2 regions of the Streptomyces sp. NBC_01551 genome follow, and region 1 is predicted to be linked to the other one. Evidence: riboswitches for the same ligand, from Rfam matches in the RefSeq annotation. Region 1 holds a riboswitch; the other holds the start of a gene.
What was found. Region 1 has a riboswitch for thiamine pyrophosphate ahead of thiO (glycine oxidase ThiO). Riboswitches for the same ligand answer to the same signal wherever they lie in the genome.

Region 1 (4,121 bases):
GTCGGGTGTCGAGGGCGCGGTAGACCGTGGCCATGCCGCCGGCCGCGATGCGGGCGTCGACGCGGTAGCGGCCGTCGAGCACGCGCCCGACGATGGGGTCATCCAAGGTCGTATCCACCCGGCGATTCTACGAGCGCCCGCAACCCTCCCCACCAGCATCCCGCCCCGTTGCAGCGCACCTGTGACGCACCCCTCCCCTCCGGGAGCCCGCGCTTGAGGCGCCGCCGGGGCTGGGAGATCCAGCCCCGGCGGCGTTTGAGGACCGGGTCCGGGCGGCGCCTGGTGATCCAGCCCCGCCGAGGTCAGAAGGCAGGGCGTTCCGGGTCCAGGGCGGCGCGGCCCTCGGTGGGGGAGGACGCGGCAGCGAACCGGCGTTGCGGGATGCGCCCCGCCCGGTACGCCAGCCGCCCCGCCGACACGGCGTCCCGCATGGCCGCCGCCATCAGCACCGGCGCCTGCGCCCGCGTCACCGCCGAGGCCAGCATCACCGCCGAGCACCCCAGCTCCATGGCGAGGGCGGCGTCGGAAGCCGTGCCCGCCCCCGCGTCCAGGACCACCGGGACCCCGGCCCGCTCGCAGATCAGCTCGAAGTTGTGGGGGTTGCGGATCCCCATCCCCGACCCGATCGGCGACCCCAGCGGCATGATCGCCGCGCAGCCCACGTCCTCCAGCCTGCGCGCGAGCACGGGGTCGTCGTTCGTGTACGGGAGGACGGTGAAGCCCTCGTCCACCAGCGTCTCCGCCGCGTCCAGCAGCTCCACGCCGTCGGGAAGGAGGGTCCGCTCGTCGGCGACCACCTCCAGCTTGACCCAGTCCGTGCCCAGCGCCTCCCGCGCGAGCCGCGCCGTCAGCACCGCCTCGCCCGCCGTGAAGCAGCCCGCCGTGTTGGGCAGGACCGCGATGCCGAGCCGGGTCAGGACCGACAGGACCGAGCCCTGCACTGTCGGGTCCAGCCGGCGCATCGCGACCGTCGTCAGCTCCGTCCCGGAGGCCACCAGTGCGCGCTCCAGGACGTCGAGGCTCGGCGCCCCGCCGGTCCCCATGATCAGACGGGAGGAGAAGCTCCGGCCGCCCAGCTCGAAGACGTCGTCGGCCATCACGCTCAGCCTCCCTGCACGGCGGTCAGGATCTCGACCCGGTCGCCCTCGCCGACCGGGGTGGCCGGCCACTGGCCGCGCGGGACGACGGTCTCGTTCAGCGCGGCCGCGACACCGGCCGGCGCCGCGGTCAGGGTGGCGACCACCGCGTCCAGGGTGGTGCCGGCCGCGACCTCGCGCGGCTCGCCGTTGACGGAGATGGTCATGCGTACGACTCCTGACGTGCCGGGGTGAAACGACGCGGGGTGAAGGGGCGGGCGATCTCCGGTACGACGCCGGTGGTCAGCAGCTCCGCCATCACCTCGCCGGTGATCGGGGTCAGCAGCACCCCGTTGCGGTAGTGCCCGGTGGCCAGGTGCAGACCGGGCAGATCGGTCGGCCCGAGCAGCGGGGCGTTGTCGGGAGAACCGGGACGGAGCCCGGCGCGGGTCTCGGTCAGCGGGAGTTCGGTGATGCCGGGAACCAACTCGTGGGCGTCGCGCAGCAGCTCGTACACCCCGCCCGCGGTGACCGTCGTGTCCCAGCCGAGTTCCTCGCTGGTGGCGCCGACGACGAGTTCGCCGTTCTCGCGCGGGACCAGGTACACGTGGCTGCCGCGCACGACGGCCCGTACGGTCCGGGACAGGAACGGCCCGTACCCGGGCGGCACGGTCAGCCGCAGCACCTGCCCCTTCACCGGCCTTACCGGAGCCGCCACCTCCGGCGGTACGCCGGCCAGCCGGCCGCTGAGCGACCCCGCGGCCAGCACCACCTGGTCGGCGCGCGGTTCCGTACCGTCGTCGAGCCGTACCCCGACGGCCCGGTCGGCGGCGGTGAGCAGCCGCTCCGCGCTCGCCCGGCGGATCTCCACCCCGGCGCGCTCGCAGGCCGCCAGCAGCGCGGCCGCCAGCCGGCGCGGGTCGACCTGGTGGTCGCCGTCCACGCGCAGGCCGCCGCGGACGCCCGGGGCCAGCATCGGCTCCAGGCGGCGGCACTCGCGGCCGGTGAGCCACTCGGACTCCAGGCCGCAGCGGCGCTGGAGCGCGTGCAGCTCGCGCAGGTGGAGCCGGTCGTCGGCGTCGAGGGCCACGGCGAGGGTGCCGCAGGCGCGGTAGCCGATGTCCATCCCGCCGCTGGCGTCGGCCAGTTCGGCGGCGAACTCCGGGTAGCGGGCGGCGGAGGCGAGGTTCAGCCCGAGCAGGGTCTCCTCGCCGTAGTGCAGTTCGGTGACGGCGGCGAGCATGCCGGCCGCGACCTGGGCGGCGCCGCCGCCGGGTGCCGGGTCGACGAGTGCGGTGCGCAGCCCGCGCCGGGCCGCCTGCCAGGCTGTGACCAGGCCGATGATGCCGCCCCCGATGACGAGGACGTCGGATCCCGTGTCGGATTTGTTCCGAGATGAGTGCATGGGCGTCCAGCCCCTCCCTTCGCCGGCATGACCCGGATCAGGTTCGTACGGTCGGAGGCCGTCCAGCCTCCCTCTCAGTCCGGTGCGCCCGGACTCCCGCGATAGGTACGGTGGCCAGACTAACCCCGGCGTCGGTGCCGGGTAAGGCTGCCTTCCCCGGCCACTATTCCTGACGGAGTGTCAGATGATTAGGGTGGGCTGGATGAGCGAGCAGACGGAACAGACTCAGAGCGGTGTCGTCATCGTCGGTGCCGGAATGGCCGGGGTGCAGACGGCCGTCGCACTGCGGGAGCGGGGATGGACCGGCCCCGTGACCCTGCTGGGCGCCGAGCCGCACCAGCCGTACGACCGACCGCCGCTGTCGAAGGCGGTGCTGCTCGGCAAGGCCGAGGATTCCGCGTTCGACGTGGACTTCGAGGGCCTCGGCATCGAGCTGCGGCTCGGCGTGGAGGTCACCGGGCTGCGGGCCGCCGAGCGCGAGCTGGACACCGAGGCGGGCCCGGTCCCGTACGAGGTGCTCGTGCTGGCGACGGGCGCGGAGCCGCTGACGCTGCCCGGGTCGGAGGGGATCCCCGGCGTGCACCTGCTGCGCACGCTGGACGACGCGGCGCGGCTGCGGCCGGTGCTGGCGGCGGCGCCGGCGACCGTGGTCGTGGGGGCCGGCTGGATCGGGGCGGAGTTCGCCACGGCCGCGCGGGAGGCGGGCTGCGAGGTGACGGTCGTCGAGGCGGCGGACCGGGTGCTCGCGGGCGCGCTGCCGGCGGAGGTCGCGGCTCCGATGGCGCGGTGGTACGAGGAGGCGGGGGCCTCGCTGCTGACCGGCGCGCGGGTGGCCTCGGTGGAGGCGGGCCGGGTCGCGCTGGCCGACGGGCGCTCGCTGGAGGCGGGCGCGGTGGTCGTCGGCATCGGGGCCCGCCCCGCGACGCGCTGGCTCGCGGGCTCGGGCGTCGAGCTGGGCCCGGACGGCTCGGTCACGGCGGACGCGTACCTGCGGACGTCCCTGCCGGGGGTCTGGGCGGTGGGCGACTGCGCCTCGTTCCCGTCGGCCCGCTACGGGGAGCGCCTCCTGGTCCACCACTGGGACAACGCCCTTCAGGGCCCTCGCTCCGTCGCGGCGAACATCCTGGCGGGGGAGCCGGCCCAGGTCTACGACCCGGTGCCGTACTTCTGGTCGGAGCAGTTCGGCCGTTTCGTGCAGTACGCCGGGTACCACGGCGGGGCGGACGAGCTGATCTGGCGCGGCGACCCGGCCGACCCCGCCTGGTCGGTGTGCTGGCTCCGGGGCGGAGCCCTGGTGGCGATCCTCGCGGTGGGCCGCCCCCGCGACCTGGCCCAGGCCCGCCGCCTGATCGAATCGGCCACGCCCGTCTCCCCGGCCGCCCTGTCGGACCCGTCCACCCCCGTCAAATCCGCCACCCTCTGACCCGCCCGGGCTGAGCCCACGGGGCCGGAAGACCCGGCCCCGCCGACGCCGCGGGCGGGCACCCGGTCCGGGGCCTGGGGCGGGGCCCGGACCCCGGACGGGGTGGTCCAGGTACCGGCGGCGAGTCCGAGGTGGCAGGCTTGGGTCCGTGACCGAGATTGACGCAAAGATCGATGCCCTTGTCCCCGACTGGCTGTACCTCCCCGACATCGCCGAG
Region 2 (4,121 bases), 1.6 Mb from region 1:
ATTCCCGTGGAACTCGGGTACGACGCCCGTGACCCCTACGCGGTCCGCCTTACCTTCCACCTTCCCGGAGACGCGCCCGTGACCTGGGCGTTCGGTCGGGAACTCCTCCTCGACGGCATCAACAAGCCATGCGGTGACGGCGATGTGCACATCGCGCCGACCACTCCCGAGGACCTGTCCGATGTCCACATTCGCCTCCAGGTCGGCGGTGACAGGGCGCTGTTCCGCGCGAGCGCGGCGCCGCTCGTCGCTTTCCTCGACCGCACCGACCGGCTGGTCCCGCTGGGGCAGGAGCGCAACCTCGGTGACTTCGAGGAGACCCTGGACGTGGCGCTCGGCAAGATCCTCGCCGAGTCGCGCCAGAACGAGCAGAACGCGGGCTGACCTGGCCGGGCCGACTGGACCTGGACTGGGCCGGCTGGACCAGGCTGACCTGGCTGGGCCTTTGGGTGACCTGGCTGGGCCCGGGCTGATCAGGGCTGGCCGGAGCCGGAGCCGGCTCGTCCCGGGCCCGCTTTCAGCGCTTGCGCCGCCGGCCCCGGCCGCCGCGGATCGGCCCCGAGGCCGGCGCGGCGTCCGGGAGACCCGGCCGGTCGGCGGAAACCACCAGCGCGGCCAGCGCCGTTGTCACCGGGACCGAGGCCACCAGCCCGATCGAACCCACGAGCGTCCGTACGATCTCCTCCGCGACGAGCTCGCTGTTGGCCACCGAACCCATGCTGCTGTTGGCGATGGAGAACAGCAGCAGCAGCGGAAGCGCCGCGCCCGCGTAGGCCAGGACCAGGGTGTTGACGACCGACGCGATGTGGTCGCGTCCGATCCGGATGCCCGCCCGGTACAGGGCGCGCGGCCCCATCGTCGGGTCGGCCTGGCGGAGTTCCCAGACCGCCGACGTCTGCGTGACCGTCACATCGTCGAGGACGCCCAGCGATCCGATGATGACGCCCGCGAGCAGCAGACCGCTCATGTCGATGTTCGGGTAGAGCCCGTGGATCAGCCCGGTGTTGTCGTCGGTGTTCCCGCTGAGGAACGCCCAGTCGATGAACCCCGAGCCCAGCAGCCCGATGAGCAGCAGCGAGACGAGCGTGCCGAGGACCGCGACCGAGGTGCGGGCGGTCAGCCCGTGGCACATGTAGAGCGCGATCAGCATGATGGCACTGGCCCCGATGACCGCGACGACCAGCGGATTCGAGCCCTGCAGGATCGCCGGGAGGATGAAGAGGGTCAGCACCGCGAAGCTGACGGCGAGCGCGATCAGCGCGAACAAGCCGCGCATCCGGCCGACCAGGACGACCGCCACGGCGAAGATGCCGGCCAGGACCGCCATCGGGAGCTTGCGGTTCACGTCGATCACGGAGTACTGGAGGTCCCGGGGCGCGTCCGGCGCGTACGCCACCACCACCCCCTGGCCGTCCTCCAACTGGCGCGGTGCGCCGGGCTGGACGATCTCGACGAAGGTCCGGCCCTTCTCCGGGCCGGTGCCCACCTCGATGGTGGCCTTCTTGCACTCGCCGGTCTGCGCGGCCTGGGCCTCACGCCCCTCGGGGGTGGAGGGGTTGGGCGTGGAGGGCACCTGCCCGGCGTTCACGGACTTGCAGTCGACCTGCTCCAGGGAGACGACCTTGCCCTGCTGGGTCTGCCGGTCGAACCCCACACCGGAGCGCTCGTGCGCGGGAGCGCCGCCCGGCCAGAGCACCACCAGGCCGACGACGACGGCGGTGGCGAAGGGGATCAGCACGGCCGCGATGACCTTGCGCAGGTGCTTCGAGACAGGGGCCGCCGGGCCGTGGCTGTGGCTGTGGGAATGCCCGTGGCCGTGCCCCGGACCGGAGTGCGAGTGGCCCGAGTGGTCGGCGGGTTCGGCGTGCTGGATGGGGGGCTGCGGCGAGGACGTCACTGCCTGATCATCGCAAGAGATGAGGGGGCCCACTGTTCAGCACGCCATAGATGACGCTAGCGTGGGGGCACCTTTGCACAACGCGGGAGCTCGGAGCACCGGGCTGAGAGGGCGCTGATCACCGTAGGCGCGTCGACAGACGCATACGGGAAGAGGCTGCGCCGACCGCCGAACCTGTTACCGGGTAATGCCGGCGTAGGGAGATAGGTCTCATGACCATTCAGGACGCACGCACGCCTGCCGTCAGCCAGGACGCCGACGGCCAGACCGAGCGCCAGCCGGGCTGGCACAAGGGCTACGTCGCGGGCTCCCGCCCCGACATCCGGGTGCCGGTCCGCCAGGTCCACCTCACCAACGGCAAGGACGTGAGGCTCTACGACACGTCCGGGCCGTACACCGACCCGCAGATCGAGACCGACGTGCGCCGGGGCCTCGCGCCGCTGCGCGAGAACTGGATCATCAGCCGCGGCGACACCGAGGAGTACGCGGGCCGTCCCGTGCGCCCCGAGGACGACGGCATCAAGCACACCTCGCCGCGCGGTGGCCTCAAGAACCTCGACGCGGTCTTCCCGGGCCGCCCCCGCCAGCCCCGCCGGGGCCGCGGCGGCGCCGCCGTCACGCAGCTCGCGTACGCCCGCCGCGGTGAGATCACCCCGGAGATGGAGTACGTCGCGATCCGCGAGAACGTCTCCCCCGAGGTCGTCCGCGAGGAGATCGCCGCCGGCCGCGCGGTGCTCCCGGCGAACGTGAACCACCCGGAGATCGAGCCGATGATCATCGGCAAGAAGTTCCTGGTGAAGGTCAACGCGAACATCGGCAACTCCGCCGTCACCTCCTCCATCGAGGAGGAGGTCGACAAGATGACCTGGGCGACCAAGTGGGGCGCCGACACGGTCATGGACCTCTCCACCGGCCGCAACATCCACACCACCCGCGAGTGGGTGCTGCGCAACTCGCCCGTGCCGATCGGCACCGTGCCGCTCTACCAGGCGCTGGAGAAGGTCGACGGCCGGGCCGAGGAGCTGACCTGGGAGATCTACAAGGACACGGTCATCGAGCAGGCCGAGCAGGGCGTCGACTACATGACGGTCCACGCCGGCGTGCTGCTCCCGTACGTGCCGCTGACCGCCCGTCGCAAGACCGGCATCGTCTCGCGCGGTGGCTCGATCATGGCCGCGTGGTGCCTGGCGCACCACAAGGAGAACTTCCTCTACACGAACTTCGAGGAGCTCTGCGAGATCCTCGCGACGTACGACGTCACGTACTCGCTGGGCGACGGCCTGCGCCCCGGCTCCATCGCGGACGCCAACGACGCGGCGCAGTTCGCGGAGCTGAAGACGCTGGGCGAGCTGAACACGATCGCCAAGCGCCACAACGTGCAGACCATGATCGAGGGCCCGGGCCACGTCCCGATGCACAAGATCAAGGAGAACATCGACCTCCAGCAGGAGATCTGCGAGGAGGCGCCGTTCTACACGCTCGGCCCGCTGACCACGGACGTCGCGCCCGCGTACGACCACATCACCTCGGGCATCGGCGCCGCGATGATCGCCTGGTGGGGCACCGCGATGCTCTGCTACGTCACGCCCAAGGAGCACCTGGGCCTGCCGAACCGCGACGACGTGAAGACCGGCGTCATCACGTACAAGATCGCCGCGCACGCGGCGGACCTGGCCAAGGGGCACCCGGGCGCGCAGGAGTGGGACGACGCCCTCTCGGACGCGCGGTTCGAGTTCCGCTGGGAGGACCAGTTCAACCTGGCCCTCGACCCGGACACGGCCCGCGAGTTCCACGACGAGACGCTCCCGGCCGAGCCGGCGAAGACCGCGCACTTCTGCTCCATGTGCGGCCCGAAGTTCTGCTCGATGAAGATCTCCCAGGACATCCGCCGTGAGCACGGTGGTGACCTGAAGGCCGACGAGATCCAGGCGGGCATGGCGGAGAAGTCCGCCGAGTTCGCGGCGAGCGGCAACCGGGTGTACCTGCCGCTGGCCGACTGACCCGGCCGGCCGTCTCGCGGTCGCGCCGCTCTGGGGAGGAGGAGGGGGTTCCCCAGAGCGGCGCTTCCGCATGCGCGGGGGTGGGGTGCGGCGCGCGGGTCGGCGGGATGCAGTGCGGTGCGGTGCGGCGCGGTGCGAGTAATCCCTTGCGCTGGAGTGTGCTCCAACTCCTACAGTGCGGGCCCATGACCATGCGATACAGAAGTCTGGGCGGCACCGGCATA

Region 2: linked by a shared signal. The riboswitch ahead of thiC (phosphomethylpyrimidine synthase ThiC) and the one ahead of thiO (glycine oxidase ThiO) in region 1 are both predicted to bind thiamine pyrophosphate.

The regions. Positions count from the first base shown of each region.
Region 1 covers NZ_JAPEPX010000001.1:1,582,260-1,586,380, reverse strand. Annotated here, with positions in the region: gene pknB (Stk1 family PASTA domain-containing Ser/Thr kinase) at 1-118, opposite strand, end outside; gene OG982_RS07115 (thiazole synthase) at 303-1,097, opposite strand; gene thiS (sulfur carrier protein ThiS) at 1,103-1,303, opposite strand; gene thiO (glycine oxidase ThiO) at 1,300-2,481, opposite strand; TPP riboswitch at 2,479-2,591, opposite strand; gene OG982_RS07100 (NAD(P)/FAD-dependent oxidoreductase) at 2,684-3,904, shown strand; gene OG982_RS07095 (Rv2175c family DNA-binding protein) at 4,053-4,121, shown strand, end outside.
Region 2 covers NZ_JAPEPX010000001.1:3,177,283-3,181,403, reverse strand. Annotated here, with positions in the region: gene OG982_RS14200 (SsgA family sporulation/cell division regulator) at 1-384, shown strand, start outside; gene OG982_RS14195 (YibE/F family protein) at 518-1,930, opposite strand; TPP riboswitch at 1,970-2,116, shown strand; gene thiC (phosphomethylpyrimidine synthase ThiC) at 2,110-3,897, shown strand; gene OG982_RS14185 (aldo/keto reductase) at 4,089-4,121, shown strand, end outside.